2 regions of the Streptomyces sp. CNP082 genome follow, and region 2 is predicted to be linked to the other one. Evidence: predicted binding sites of a transcription regulator. Region 2 holds the regulator's gene; the other holds the start of a gene.
What was found. The regulator HrcA, encoded in region 2, represses chaperone genes, less so after heat shock. The targets are predictions, from matches to a motif close to TTNGCACTCNGNNNNNCNGAGTGCNAA.
Positions count from the first base shown of each region.

Region 1 (7,700 bases), on a different contig from region 2:
CGTACTCGCCGCCCAGCGGCTGGACGAAGCCGGCCAGCAGCGGCCAGTGGAGGTTCAGCAGCGGCCGGGCCACCAGCTCCGTGACCCGTCCGCCCTGGGCGACCGCCGAGCCGGCCACCGGCCTGTCGTATACCGCTTTCACGAACTCCACGTCGGGCTCGGTCAGCAGCGGGCCGACGGTTCCGCTCACGAGCGCGGTGTCGAAGTCGCGCAGGTCCGCGTCCACGAAGCAGACGATCTCGCCGCGGGTCACCAGCAGGGACCGCCACAGCACCTCGCCCTTGCCGGGTGCCGCTGGCAGCCGCGGCAGCACGTCGTCGCGGTGTACGACGCGGGCGCCGGCCGCGGCGGCGGCCTCCGCGGTGCGGTCCGTGGAGCCGGAGTCCATCACGACCAGCTCGTCCACGAGGGCACCGCCGCCGGTCATCAGCCCGGTCCGGATCGCGGTGACGATCGCCCCGACGGTGGCCTCCTCGTTGAGCGCGGGGAGTACGACGCTCACCGTCCCGCGGGGGCCCAGCGCGCGTTTGGCCGCCAGCAGCCGGGCGTGCGGCCGGTCCGCCGCGGACCAGGACCGTGTTCTCAGCCACTGCTCCACGTCATCGAGCACCTGCGGGCCTCCCCTTACTGGTGGTCCTGTGCGGTGTGGGGGCCGTCTCGCGTATCGGACGGCCCTCACAACTGTCCTGGTCGTCGGTTACAGTCTTGAACAACGTGCGTGACGTCCCTATGTCGGGGTCCGCGCGTCTCACAAAAGCGCCGGGCGGCTCCGCCCGACCGGCGCCATACAGAGCTCATCCAGAGGGGCAGAGGGAACGGCCCGTTGAAGCCCCGGCAACCCTCCGTCCGGTACTCGCGACGCTGCGAGGCCCCGGGCGGTGATGGTGCCAATTCCGTCCTGCGGCGAGATGCGTCGCGGGGAAGATGAGGAGAGAGGGCCTCGCCAGTATGGCTGTAGACGCTGCAGACACAGCTCCCACCCCGATCGCCGTCGATGGCGGCCCCGACCTGGGCCCTGCCGTGGCGCTCTCCTGCCGGGAGTGCGGGGAGCGGGTGCCGCTGGGTCCGGTGTTCGCGTGCCAGTCGTGTTTCGGGCCGCTGGAGGCGGCGTACGAGCTTCCCGGCGGTGACGCCGAGTCCGCCGCGAAGCTGCGCAGCAGCATCGAGGCGGGGCCGCGGAGCATCTGGCGGTACGCGCCGCTGCTGCCGGTCCCGGCGGACGTGGCGTCCAAGCCGAACCTGAATCCGGGCTTCACCCGGCTGCACCGTGCCGACCGGCTGGCCGCCGAGCTGGGCGTGACGGGCGCGCTGCACGTCAAGGACGACTCGGGCAATCCGACGCACTCGTTCAAGGACCGGGTCGTCGCCATCGCCGTGGAGGCGGCCCGCGCCTTCGGCTTCACCACGCTGTCGTGCTCGTCCACGGGCAACCTGGCCGGCGCGGTCGGCGCCGCCGCCGCGCGGGCGGGGCTGCGTTCGTGCGTGTTCATCCCGTACGACCTGGAGCACGCGAAGGTCGTCATGGCGGCGGTATACGGCGGGGACGTCGTCGGCATCGAGGGCACGTACGACGACGTGAACCGCTTCTGCTCGGAGCTGATCGGCGACCCGATCGGCGAGGGCTGGGGGTTCACGAACGTCAATCTGCGCCCGTACTACGCGGAGGGTTCCAAGACCCTCGCCTTCGAGATCTGCGAGCAGCTCGGCTGGCGGATCCCGGACAACATCGTCATCCCGGTCGCCTCCGGCTCCCAGCTCACGAAGATCGACAAGGGGCTGAAGGAGCTGATCGCGACGGGGCTGGTCGAGGAGCGCCCGTACAAGATCTTCGGCGCGCAGGCCGCCGGCTGCTCCCCGGTCTCGCAGGCCTTCCGGGACGGGCACGACGTGGTGCGCCCGGTCCGGCCCGACACCATCGCCAAGTCCCTGGCCATCGGCAATCCGGCCGACGGTCCGTACGTGCTGGACATCGCGCGCCGTACCGGCGGCGCGGTGGCGGACGTCACGGACGCCGAGGTCGTCGACGCGGTCAAGCTGCTGGCCCGTACCGAGGGGGTCTTCGCGGAGACGGCGGGCGGGGTGACGTTCGGCGTGCTGGCGAAGCTCGTCGCGGACGGCCGGATCGACCCGGCCGAGACCACCGTCGCGATCAACACCGGCGACGGTCTGAAGACCCTCGACGCGGTCGCCCCGTCCACGGGGCCGAGCGCGATCATTCGTCCCACACTCGACTCCTTCCGAGAGGCCGGCCTCGCATCATGAGCGTGAACGTCCGAATTCCGACCATCCTCCGTACGTATACCGACGGGCGGGCAGAGGTGAGCGCCGAGGGCGCGACTCTGGCCGAGGTGATCGAAGACCTGGAGAAGAACCACCGCGGCATCGCCGGCCGGGTGCTGGATGATCAAGGCAAGCTGCGCCGGTTCGTGAACGTCTACGTGAACGATGACGACGTCCGCTTCGCCGATGGCCTGCAGACTCCCACTCCGGAGGGGGCCGGCATCTCGATCATCCCGGCGGTCGCCGGGGGCTGTTGAACCCTGCTGTCGTGTGCGCGGCCCCACCGATCCGGAGTGGGGCCGTTCGCATGTCCGTACACGCGATAGGGTTGGGGCGTTCCCCCCTCGTGGCCCATGCTCCATGCATATGAGAACGCGACAAGTTCCCTGCAAATGCGGAGAGTTAATTGTCGTGATGGTGAGTTATGCCCTGCCCGAGTTGTCAGGGAATGGCGGATATTGATGGGAAAAATGCCGATCGAGCGTCCGCAGAATTCTCGTCCGATTGACCTGTTGCACTGGGCATCTGTGCGGATACATTCAGCCGCGGTCGACGCGTTCCGGCACACGCCCCGGCGTGTATCCGGGGGTGAGGTCTGACCCGGGTCCGCGGAGTGCGGTCCTGTGTAAGGGCCAGCAATAGGGGAGTTTGGAATGGCTCAGGGCACCGTCAAGTGGTTCAACGCGGAGAAGGGGTACGGCTTCATCGCGGTCGACGGTGGTGCGGATGTCTTCGTCCACTACAGCGCGATTCAGATGGACGGATACCGCACCCTCGAGGAAGGCCAGCGGGTCGAGTTCGAGATCTCGCAGGGCCAGAAGGGGCCGCAGGCAGACATGGTCCGCGTCAGCGGCTGAGCGCCGGGCATCGACCACGGACGACTCGCGAGAGGCCCGCACTCCCCCGGGGGTGCGGGCCCTCTGCTGTCCGCGTGCCGGCCCGCTCCGCCCGCGTGCCCGCGCCTCGCGCCTGTCCGTGCCTCGCGCCCGTCCGTGCCTCTCGCGTGTCTGCTCCTCCCCGCTCCTCCCCGCTCCTCCCTGCTCCGGTTCCGCTCTGGTCGTGAGGTAAGTACCCCGATGCCGCTTGCACTCACAGGGGGCGAGTGCTAATCATTGGCGTTAGCACTCTCCGTGTGAGAGTGACAGAAGGGACCGGTTCGGTGAGGTCCGTACGCCGGGTGGGAGGGAACCACACGGATCGCGGACCGTCCGTCGCGGGCGCCAGCGCGGTCCGGACACAGACCACCCCCCTGTCCGGGAGGACTCAACACAATGGCCAAGACCATCGCGTTCGACGAGGAGGCGCGGCGCGGCCTTGAGCGCGGCATGAACCAGCTCGCCGACGCCGTCCGCGTCACCCTCGGCCCCAAGGGCCGGAACGTCGTCCTCGAGAAGAAGTGGGGCGCCCCCACGATCACGAACGACGGTGTCTCCATCGCCAAGGAGATCGAGCTCGAGGACCCGTACGAGAAGATCGGCGCCGAGCTGGTCAAGGAGGTCGCGAAGAAGACGGACGACGTCGCCGGTGACGGCACGACGACCGCGACCGTCCTGGCCCAGGCCCTGGTCAAGGAGGGTCTGCGCAACGTGGCCGCCGGCGCCAACCCGATGGCGCTGAAGCGCGGCATCGAGAAGGCCACCGAGGCCGTCTCCGCCGCCCTGCTGGAGCAGGCCAAGGACGTGGAGACCAAGGAGCAGATCGCCTCCACCGCCTCCATCTCCGCCGGCGACACCCAGATCGGCGAGCTGATCGCCGAGGCCATGGACAAGGTCGGCAAGGAAGGCGTCATCACCGTCGAGGAATCGCAGACCTTCGGTCTTGAGCTGGAGCTCACCGAGGGCATGCGCTTCGACAAGGGCTACATCTCGGCCTACTTCGCCACCGACATGGAGCGCATGGAGGCGGAGCTCGAGGACCCGTACATCCTCATCGCCAACTCCAAGATCAGCGCGGTCAAGGACCTGCTGCCGCTCCTGGAGAAGGTCATGCAGTCGGGCAAGCCGCTGCTGATCATCGCCGAGGACGTCGAGGGCGAGGCCCTGTCCACCCTCGTGGTGAACAAGATCCGCGGCACCTTCAAGTCCGTCGCCGTCAAGGCCCCGGGCTTCGGCGACCGCCGCAAGGCCATGCTCGGTGACATCGCCATCCTCACCGGTGGCCAGGTCATCTCCGAGGAGGTCGGGCTCAAGCTGGAGAGCGCCACCCTCGACCTGCTGGGCCGCGCCCGCAAGGTCGTCATCACCAAGGACGAGACCACCATCGTCGACGGTGCCGGCGACAGCGACCAGGTCCAGGGCCGGGTCAACCAGATCCGTGCCGAGATCGACGCCAGCGACTCCGACTACGACCGCGAGAAGCTGCAGGAGCGGCTCGCCAAGCTGGCCGGCGGCGTGGCCGTCATCAAGGCCGGCGCCGCGACCGAGGTCGAGCTGAAGGAGCGCAAGCACCGCATCGAGGACGCCGTGCGCAACGCGAAGGCGGCCGTCGAGGAGGGCATCGTCGCCGGCGGCGGCGTGGCCCTGCTGCAGGCCGGCCACGTCTTCGAGAAGCTGGAGCTCCAGGGCGACGAGGCCACCGGCGCCTCCGCGGTGAAGCTGGCCCTGGAGGCCCCGCTGAAGCAGATCGCGGTCAACGCCGGCCTCGAGGGCGGCGTCGTGGTGGAGAAGGTGCGCAACCTGACCGCCGGTCACGGGCTCAACGCCGCCAGCGGCGAGTACGTCGACATGATCGCCGAGGGCATCCTCGACCCGGCCAAGGTGACCCGCTCCGCGCTGCAGAACGCGGCGTCGATCGCGGGCCTGTTCCTCACCACCGAGGCCGTCGTCGCCGACAAGCCGGAGAAGGAGAAGGCCGCGGCCGGGGGCGGTATGCCCGGCGGCGACATGGACTTCTGATCCGGGTCGTCCGCGGACGAACCGACGAACCGAGGGCGGCACCCCGAACGGGGTGCCGCCTTCGGGCGCGTGAGGCGTGTGCCCTCGGGCGCGTGGGACCTGTCGCTCCGGGCTGCGGGTCGGCTCCGCGGGGCGTGGCGCTGGGGCGCGTCGGCTCCGCGGGACGGGTCAGCTCCGCGGGAGCGTGGCGCTGGCGCGTGTCAGCCCTGCGGGGCGTGTCGGCTCCGCGGGCGGGTCAGTCCCGCGGGGAGGCAGGTCAGCTCACGTCGGTGGCGGCCTTCAGAGCCACCCGCAGGTGGCCGTGTGAGGCGTCGAGCAGCCGCTCCGCCGTGCTGCCGTCCACACCGCCGAGGATGGCGAGGATCGCGTTCTTCACCTCGCCGTGGGTCTCGGCGAGGGCGGCCTCCACCTCCTCGTCGCCCGCGCCCGTCGCCAGCGCGACGATGCGCCGCGAACGGGCCTGCAGCTTCTCGTTGGACGCGCGCACGTCGACCATCAGGTTCCCGTACGTCTTGCCGAGGCGGATCATCGTGATCGTCGACAGCATGTTGAGCACGAGCTTCTGCGCCGTGCCCGCCTTCAGCCGCGTGGAGCCGGCGATCAGCTCGGGGCCCACGACGACCTCGATGCGGTGGTGCGCCGCCGCGCACAGCGGCGAACCCGCGTTGCAGGACAGCCCGATCGTCAGCGCCCCCTGCCCGCGCGCGTACGTCACTGCGCCGACGGCGTACGGCGTGCGGCCGGAGGCGGAGATGCCGACGACCGTGTCGTCGGACCCCAGCTCCGCCGCCCGAAGGTCGGCCGCGGCCAGCTCCCTGCTGTCCTCCGCGCCTTCCGTGGAGGTGCGGAGCGCCGTGTCCCCGCCGGCGATCAAGCCGACGACCTGTGCGGGATCGGTGTTGAACGTCGGCGGGCACTCGCTGGCGTCCAGCACCCCGAGTCTGCCCGCGGTGCCGGCGCCCAGGTAGAACAGCCGGCCGCCGCGGGACATGCGCTCGGCGGTGGCGTCGATGGCGGCGGCGATCTGCGGCAGTTGGGTGGCGACCGCGCCCGGTACCCCGCTGTCCTCCTCGTTCATGATTCTGGCGATCTCCAGGCTGGAGAGACGATCGATCTCTGCCAGCTCAGGACGGAACGCCTCGGTGGTCAGGTTTTCCAGCTCCCGGCGGATGTCGGCTGAGGGAGAGGGCATGTCGGGGCGGCTCTTTCCATACGGTGCGTGGCGCGCGGTGGGCGGTGCGCGCACGCGGAGGTGGGTCGGTCACGGCGGCTTGCCTGGTGCGGTCGCCGGCGGTCGGACTGCCGTCGCGGGCGACCGGCGCGCGATGCGCGCCCGGCCGCCGGGCGGCGCCGGCGTCGTACGGCGGTGCGGTGGGACGCCGGCCGTCGGACGCCCGCGGGGACGTCGTCGGGCAGGCCGGTGCGGGGGGTGGTGCCTGGGGTGGTGCGGGGTGGTGCGTACCCGCGGGCGGGTGATGCCCGCGGGTGGTCCGTGTGCGGTGCGTGGTGCGTGAGCGGTCTGCGGTGCGTGAGCGGTCTGTGGTGCGTAAGGGGTACGTGGTGCGTAAGGGATACGTGGTGCGCGAGCGGTGGGTGGCGCATGGGCGGTGCGTGGTGCGGGTGGTGCGGGTGGTGCGGTGGACGCCTCCGGCGCCCGGGACACGTCCCGTACGCCCGGAACATCCGACCCGTCCGGCATGCTCGACCCGTCCGGCGCATTCGGCCCGTCCGGGACCTCCGGCGCGTCCGGTGCCGCGGGTGGGGGCCGCGCCGCCTGGGCGGAGGGCGGGTCGCCGGTGCATCGGTCGTCGTCGGGTGTCGCCGGGCGGTGTCAGGACCGCGGGCGGAGCGGGCTGTGCCGGTGGGCCAGCGCCTCGTACGAGGCGGCGAGCGCCGGGGCGGCCCGTTCGTACGTCCGCTGGGCCACGCCTATGAACAGGCAGTCCACGACCAGCAGTTGGCCCGTCCTGCTGGACATGGCCGCCGGCCGCAGCTCGCTCTCGCGGCCCGTGGACGTGGTGAGTATGTGATCGGCATACGACGCGACGGGGCCGTCCGGGCGGCCGGTGATCGCCACTGTGGTCGCCCCGTGGTCGAAGGCGACCCGCAGCGGCTCGATCACGTCGACCGTGCGGCCCGAGTGCGTGATCGCGATGGCCACGTCGCCCGCGCGCAGTTGGACGGCGTTGGTCACGGCCAGGTGCGGGTCGGGCGAGGCGTGCGCCACGACGCCGATCCGCAGCAGCTTCTGGACCAGGTCCTGCCCCACGAGGTTGGAGGCCCCGATGCCGTACACGTCGATACGCCGGGCGGCGGCCATGGCGGCGATCGCCGCCTCCAACTGCACGGGGTCGAGCCCGGCCGCGGTGTCCGCCAGCGCCTGCTGCTCGTCCCGCGCGAGCTTGGCGACGACGTCGGCCATCGAATCGTCCACCGCTATGTCCGCGGTGACCGCCGGCGCCCGCCCGGCCTCCTGCTGAGCCGCCGCCGCGGCGAGGGCCAGCCGCAGGTCGCGATACCCGGGAT
Region 1 is NZ_JCANSZ010000017.1:68,661-76,360, reverse strand. It holds gene B124_RS16270 (glucosyl-3-phosphoglycerate synthase) at 1-610, opposite strand, end outside; SAM riboswitch class I at 792-931, shown strand; gene thrC (threonine synthase) at 949-2,262, shown strand; gene B124_RS16260 (MoaD/ThiS family protein) at 2,259-2,537, shown strand; gene B124_RS16255 (cold-shock protein) at 2,934-3,137, shown strand; gene groL (chaperonin GroEL) at 3,552-5,174, shown strand; gene murQ (N-acetylmuramic acid 6-phosphate etherase) at 5,431-6,366, opposite strand; gene B124_RS16240 (MurR/RpiR family transcriptional regulator) at 7,006-7,700, opposite strand, start outside.
Region 1: the regulator HrcA is predicted to act here: its motif matches at 3,399-3,425, upstream of groL (chaperonin GroEL).

Region 2 (7,700 bases):
CGGCCAGCCCGTCGGTGGTGGCCAGCCGTAGCTGCCGCAGCTCGCCGGGGCCCGGGTGGGACCAGGCCAGCCAGGCGGAGTCGGGCGAGAACACCAGCCCGCTGGCGTCGCCGTACGCGCTGGCGTCCACCTCGCGTACGTCGCCCGAGGCGCGTTCGACGAGCAGCACCCGGCCGTCGTGCGCGGCGACGGCCACGCGGCTGCCGTCCGGCGCGACGGCCAGCGCGGTGGCGCGGCCGAGGCGCCCGGCGGCGACGCGGCGGGGGGTGGCCCCGGCGTCGCGGCCGGCGGCGGGGGTGAACTCCAGCGCGTCCTCGCCCTCGGCGTCGGTCACGAACACCACGTGCTCGGCGCCCTCGGCCCGGAACACCCGCGGCATCCGGGCCCGTACGCCCGGCTCCGCGGCCAGCGCACGGGCCGGGCCCTCGCGGTGGGTCACCCAGTGCAGGGTGCCGCGGATCTCGACGGCGCTGCCGCGGCCGGTGTGGTCGGGGCGGGCGGCGCCGAGGTTGTAGCGGGCGCGCAGCGGGCGGGGGCGCAGGTCGGTGCGCTGGCCGCCGAGGCGGATGTCGAGGCGGCGGGGCTCGGTGCCTTCGTCGAGGCCGTCGAGGAGCCACAGTTCGCCGGCGCTGGCGTAGACGACGCGGGTACCGTCGGTGGCGGCGTGGCGGGCGTAGAAGCCGCCGAGTGGGGTGTGGCGGCGCAGCGCGGCGTACGGGTCGGGGGCTGCGGGATCCGGGAGGTCCGCCAGGTCCGCGGAGTACAGCGCGCCGGTGCCCTCGTGGTCGGAGAGGAACGCCAGCCGCCCGCCGGCCCAGAGCGGATACTCGGCGTTGCCGAGGACGGCGTCCAGCCCGGCGGGCCGGGTGAACTCCGCGTCGGGCGCGGTGCGCACCCACAGCCGGCCGGCGGTGCCGCCGCGGTAGCGCTTCCAGTACGCCGCCTCCCGGCCCATGGTCGCGGTGAGCAGCGCGACGCGGCCCTCCGGCCCGTACGCGACGTTCCCGACGGGGCCGAACGGCAGCGTGTGCGCGGGCCCGCCGTCGGTCGGCACGGCGCGCGCCCAGGTGCGGCGCAGCGAGTACTGGCCGTGGGTGGTCAGCGCCAGCACGTCGCCGTCGGGCGTCCAGCCGCGTACGGAGGTCTTGCCGCTGCCCCAGTACGTCAGCCGCACGGGCGCGCCGCCGTCGACGGGCGCGGTGAGGACCTCCGGGTCGCCGTCGCGGGTGGAGGTCCAGGCGACGCAGGTGCCGTCGGGGGCCAGGCGGGGGTGGTCGACCGGCATGTTGTCGGCGCTGACCCGCCAGGCCCGGCCGCCGTCGAGGGGCGCGGCCCAGACGTCGTCCTCCGCCGTGAAGGTGATCAAGTCGCCGTGCAGGTGCGGGAATCGCAGGTAAGCAGGCTGAGTCACGCGATCATCCCATCATGCGAAGGCGGCACTCACCACCGCTTTGCGGTGCGGTGTGACCTTCGTCCTGTAGTCGCTCTGTCCCGGAGTGGAACGAACCGGGACGTAAGCCCGAACTCCTTGGGAAATACCCGCGATCCCAGCGTACGGAACGTCAGGATCCGGGCGTAGGTGGCCTCTCGCCTCAGGACCACCGGCCGGTCGCCGCGAGCACCACCGCACCCGCCGCGGTGCCGGCGGTGGAGGTGCGCAGCACGGTCGGCCCCAGCCGGTACGCCCCGGCGCCCGCGCTCTCGAACGCGGCCAGCTCCTCCGGCGCGACCCCGCCCTCGGGGCCGACCACGAGCACGATCTCCCCCGCCCGCGGCAGCGCCGCCGCGGCCAGCGGCGCGGCGCCCTCCTCGTGCAGCACGGCGGTGAACGCCGCGCCCGCGAGCAGCGGCAGCAGCTCCTTCGTCGAGTGCAGCCCGGCGATCTCGGGGAAGCGCAGCCGGCGGGCCTGCTTGCCCGCCTCGCGGGCGGTGGCGCGCCACTTGGCCAGGGCCTTCTGCCCGCGCTCCGCGCGCCAGCGGGTCACGCAGCGGGCCGCCGCCCACGGCACCACCGCGTCCACGCCGGTCTCGGTCATAGTCTCGACGGCCAGCTCGCCGCGGTCGCCCTTCGGCAGCGCCTGCACGACGGTCAGCCGGGGGCTCGGCGCCGGCTCCTCGCGCACCTCGGCGCAGGTCACCAGCAGCCGGTCGCGGCCCTGTGCGCCGGCCACCGTGCCGTACGCGCCGCGCCCCGCGCCGTCGGTGAGGACGACGTCCTCGCCGGCCTGCAGCCGCCGTACGGACACCGCGTGCCGCCCCTCGGGCCCGGTCAGCGCCAGCACCGCGCCGGGGCGGGCCGCGTCCAGCACGGCGGCGTCGGCGACGAAGACCGGCGCGGTCACAGCACGCCCCCGGGGACATCGCCGGCGGGCTGGGTCGTCCCGGTGAGCGCTTCGGCCAGCTCCCGGGCCAGCAGCTCCACCAGCTCGGCGGCGGGCAGTTCGCGCGCCAGCCGGTAGCCCTGGCCGGCCCACAGCGCCATGCCCTGCGGGTCGCCGACGCGGGCGGCGGCGGCGCGCAGCGGGGAGGTCAGGTGGTGCAGTTGCGGGTAGGCGGCGGGGGCGTACGGGCCGTGTTCGCGTACGAACCGGTTGACCAGCCCGCGTGCGGGGCGGCCGGAGAAGGCGCGGGTCAGCTCCGTACGCGTGAACACCCCGCCGGTGACGGCCCGTTTGTGCACCGCACTGGCGCCGGACTCGGGGCAGACCAGGAACGCGGTGCCGAGCTGCGCGGCGGCGGCACCGGCCGAGAGCACCGCGGCGATCTGCCCGCCGCGCATCAGCCCGCCGGCGGCGATCACGGGGACGTCGACCGCCTCCAGCACCTCGGCGAGCAGCGTGAGCAGCCCGCGGCCCACGTCGTCGTCGCGCGGGTCGTTGCGGAAGCCGCCCTGGTGGCCGCCGGCTTCGACGCCCTGCACGCACACGGCGCCGGCGCCGGCGGCCTGCGCGCGGCGCGCCTCGACGACGTTGGTGACGGTCACGACGGTGTACGTGCCGGCGCGGGCGAAGGCGTCGAGCACGGCCGGCTCGGGGCAGCCGAAGGTGAACGACACCAGCGCCACCGGCTCGTCCAGGAGTATGGCCACCTTGGCGTCGAAGGCGTCTTCCGTGCCGGCCTCGGCGTCGCCCAGCCGGGTGCCGTACCACTCGGCCTCGCCGGCCAACTGCTCGGCGTACGCCTCGATCTGGGCGGGGTCCGGCGGCGCGGAGGGCTGGGGCATGAAGAGGTTGACGCCGAAGGGGCGGTCGGTGACGGCCCTCAGCTGGCGGATCTCCTCGTACATCGCCTCGGGGGTCTTGTACCCCGCGGCGAGGAACGCCAGGCCGCCGCCCTCCAGCACCCCGGCGGCGAGCTGCGGGCAGGATGCGCCACCGGCCATGGGCGCCTGCACGATCGGAAAGGTGAAGAGATCGTTCAGCTCGGTGGGCATGGCCTCATCCTGTCATGCAGGCCGGCCGTCGGCGGCCCCCGCCGGATCATGGAATGCGCACGTCTTCACGCACCGGGGACGCGTACGCCCGACCCGCCGCACCGGGGTCACCTCACCCGACGGGACCCCGGCGGCGACCAGTACGGCTAGCGTCCGCTCCAGGCGTCTTTCAGCCGCGAGAACAGCCCCTGCTGGCCCGGCTTGAACTGGCCCAGCGGACGCTCCTCGCCGCGCAGTTGGGCGAGCTGCCGCAGCAACCGCTCCTGCTCCGGGTCCAGCTTCTGCGGCGTCTCGACCTCGACGTGCACGACCAGGTCACCCCGGCCGCCGCCGCGCAGGTGCGTCACGCCGCGCTGGTGCAGCGGAATCGACTGCCCCGACTGCGTACCGGGACGGATGTCGACCTCTTCCAGGCCGTCGAGCGTCTCCAGATTGACCTTCGTGCCCAGCGAGGCCGCCGTCATCGGGATCGTCACCGTGCAGTGCAGATCGTCGCCGCGGCGCTGGAAGATCGGGTGCGGCAGCTCGCGGATCTCCACGTACAGGTCGCCCGCCGGGCCGCCGCCCGGGCCGACCTCGCCCTCGCCGGCGTGCTGGATGCGCGTGCCGGTGTCGACGCCCGCGGGGATCTTGACCGTCAGGGTGCGCCGCGAGCGCACCCGGCCGTCGCCCGCGCACTCGGGGCACGGGTTGGGCACGACCGTGCCGAAGCCCTGGCACTGGGGGCAGGGCCGGGAGGTCATGACCTGGCCGAGGAAGGACCGGGTGACCTGCGAGACCTCGCCGCGACCGCGGCACATGTCGCACGTCTGCGCCGACGTGCCGGGCGCCGCGCCCTCGCCGTTGCAGGTGCCGCAGACCACCGCGGTGTCGACCTGGATCTCCTTGGTGGCGCCGAACGCCGCCTCCTCCAGCTCGATTTCGAGCCGGATCATGGCGTCCTGGCCGCGGCGGGTGCGCGACCGCGGCCCGCGCTGGCCCGCGGTGCCGAAGAAGGCGTCCATGATGTCGGAGAGGTTGCCGAAGCCGCCGGCGCCGAAGCCGCCGGCCGCGGCGCCGTTCTGCGACAGCGGGTCGCCGCCGAGATCGTAGACCTGCTTCTTCTGCGGGTCCGAGAGCACCTCGTAAGCGGCGTTGATCTCCTTGAACCGCTCCTGGGTCTTCGGATCCGGGTTCACGTCCGGGTGCAGCTCGCGGGCGAGCCTGCGGAACGCCTTCTTGATCTCTTCCTGCGACGCGTCGCGTCCGACGCCGAGGACCGCGTAGTAGTCCGTGGCCACTTATGACTCCGCCAGGATCTGTCCGACGTACCGTGCCACTGCGCGTACCGCTCCCATCGTTCCGGGGTAGTCCATGCGGGTAGGTCCGACCACGCCGAGCTTGGCGACGGCTTCACCGGTGTCGCCGCCAGAACCGTATCCGACGGAGACGACCGAGGTGGAGGTGAGTCCCTCATGGTCGTTCTCGTGACCGATACGTACCCTCATGCCCGGCTCCTTCACCTCACCGAGCAGCCGCAGCAGCACCACCTGCTCCTCCAGCGCCTCCAGCACCGGCCGGATGGTGAGCGGGAAGTCGTGGTCGAAGCGGGTGAGGTTGGCGGTGCCGCCGATCATCAGCCGCTCCTCGGTCTCCTCCACCAGCGTCTCCAGCAGCACCGACAGCACGGTCTGCACCGTGCCGCGGTCGTCCGCAGGGAAGGACTCGGCGAGGTCGGCCACCAGCCGCGGCACGTCGCTGAACCGGCGGGCGACGACCCGGCTGTTGAGCCGGGCGCGCAGGTCGGCGAGGGACTCCTCGCCGAACGGCGCCGGGCAGTCGATGAGGCGCTGCTCGACGCGGCCGGTGTCCGTGATGAGCACGAGCATGACGCGCGCGGGGGCGAGTTGGAGCAGCTCGACGTGGCGCACGGTCGAGCGGGTCAGCGACGGGTACTGCACCACCGCCACCTGCCGCGTCAACTGCGCGAGCAGCCGCACCGTGCGCCCCACGACGTCGTCGAGGTCGACGGCGCCGGACAGGAAGTTCTGGATGGCCCGCCGCTCGGGCGCGCTCAGCGGCTTGACGTCGGCGAGCTTGTCGACGAACAGCCGGTAGCCCTTGTCGGTGGGGATGCGGCCGGCGCTGGTGTGCGGCTGGGCGATGAACCCCTCGTCCTCCAGGGCGGCCATGTCGTTACGCACCGTGGCCGGGGAGACACCCAGGCGGTGCCGCTCGGTGAGCGCCTTGGAGCCGACCGGCTCCTCCGTGCCCACGTAGTCCTGCACGATGGCGCGCAGCACTTCGAGCCGGCGCTCGCTGAGCATGCTGCCCACCTCCGCACTCATCGGTCCCGTCCGGTCGTTCTGCCGCTGGCACTCGACGGCGGGGAGTGCCAGGGTTCCGGGCCAGTGTACGGCCGGGTACGGCAGCTCAGGCAAGGCGACCGGTCACGGTATAGCGTCGGGGCATGAGTGGCGGTTGGGAAGAGCTCGCGCCGGACGTCGTACGGCGCCGCCTGCCCCGCTGGGACGCGACCGCGGGGGCGGTGGGCGGCGCGGAAGGCGTGCTGCTCGTGGACACGGGCGCCTCGCTCAGGGAGGGCGCGGAGCTGCGGCAGGCCGTACGGGACCGCTTCGGCCGCCCCGTGACCCGTATCGCGCTCACGCATCCGCACTTCGACCACGTGCTCGGCACCGCCGCCTTCGCCGGCGCCGAGGTCTACGGCCCCGCGGGCATGGCGGCGCTGCTCCGCGGGCCGGGCCGGGACGAGCTGCGCGCGGACGCTGTACGCCACGGCCTGGACCGGGACGCGGCGGCGGAGGCCGCCGACGTGCTGGTCGCCCCGCGGCACGCGGTGTCCGGCACGTACCCGCTGGACCTCGGGGGCGGCCGGGAGGTGCTGCTCGCCGAGCTGGGCGCGGCGCACTCGTCGCACGACATGGCGGTGTACGTCCCGGGCCGGCCGGCCGTCGTGTTCTGCGGCGACCTGGTGGAGGAGTCGGGCCCCCCGCAGGCGGGCCGGGACGCGGACCCGGCGCGGTGGCCCGCGGCGCTGGACCGGCTGCTGGCGCTGGGCGGGGACGAGGCGGTGTACGTCCCGGGGCACGGCGCGGCGGTCGGCGCGGACTTCGTCCGGGCCCAACGCGACGAGCTGGCGCGGGGCTTGCCGTAGCACCTTCTTGTCGTAGTCTCGCCCCGTGCGCCGCTACGACACCGACCTCACGCCCCCCTGGAAGAAGCCGCAGCAGCCCGCCCCCGAGGTGCCGGCCGACCCGGACCTCGTGGTGGAGGAGGTGACCACGGGATTCTGCGGCGCGGTCATCCGCACGGAGAAGACCGCCGAGGGCCGGACGGTGACCCTGGAGGACCGCTTCGGCAAGCACCGGGTCTTCCCGCTCACCCCCCGCGGCTTCATGATCGACGGCAAGCCGGTCACCCTCGTACCCCCCGGCCGCACCCCCCGCCCGTCGGGCCCCCTGCTCTCCGCCTCCGGCTCGATCGCCGTCCGCGACCACACCCCGCGAGTGGCCCGCGCCGGCCGCATCTATGTCGAGGGCCGCCACGACGCGGAGCTGGTGGAGCGTGTCTGGGGCCACGACCTGCGGGTCGAGGGCGTGGTGGTGGAGTACCTGGAGGGCGTGGACGACCTCCCGTCGGTCGTCGCCTCCTTCGCCCCGGGCCCGGACGCCCGCCTGGGGGTGCTGGTGGACCACCTGGTGCCGGGCACGAAGGAGTGGCGCATCGCGGAGAGCGTGACCAGCGCCCACGCGCTGGTGGTGGGCCACCCGTACGTGGACGTCTGGGAGGCGGTCAAGCCCTCGTCGGTGGGCATCGCGGCGTGGCCGAAGGTCCCGAGGGGCGAGGACTGGAAGACGGGCGTCTGCCACGCACTGGGCTGGCCCAGGGACACGGGCGCGGCGTGGCGCCGCATCCTGGGTTCGGTACGGACGTACCGGGACCTGGAGCCGGCGCTGCTGGGGCGGGTGGAGGAGCTGATCGACTTCGTGACGGCCCCGGGGACGTGAGGGGACGGGGCGGGGTCCGGGCGGGGTCCGGACCGGGGGTCCCAGGCGGGGTCCGGGGCGCAGCCCCGCCGGGGGTCCGGGGCGCAGCCCCGAGCGGGTCCGGGGCGCAGCCCCGCGGGGTCCGGGGCGCAGCCCCGCCGGGGGTCTCGGGGGCGGAGCCCCCGAGTTTCGGGAAGGGGCGGGGACGGGGAACACCCCTTCACTCCGCGACCCGCCCCCGTAGCACCAGCGCCGAACGCGCGTACCGCCGCAACCCCCGC
Region 2 is NZ_JCANSZ010000008.1:62,400-70,099, reverse strand. It holds gene B124_RS09830 (S41 family peptidase) at 1-1,411, opposite strand, end outside; gene B124_RS09825 (16S rRNA (uracil(1498)-N(3))-methyltransferase) at 1,593-2,342, opposite strand; gene B124_RS09820 (nitronate monooxygenase) at 2,339-3,433, opposite strand; gene dnaJ (molecular chaperone DnaJ) at 3,580-4,713, opposite strand; gene hrcA (heat-inducible transcriptional repressor HrcA) at 4,714-5,739, opposite strand; gene B124_RS09805 (MBL fold metallo-hydrolase) at 5,883-6,587, shown strand; gene B124_RS09800 (DUF3097 domain-containing protein) at 6,613-7,440, shown strand.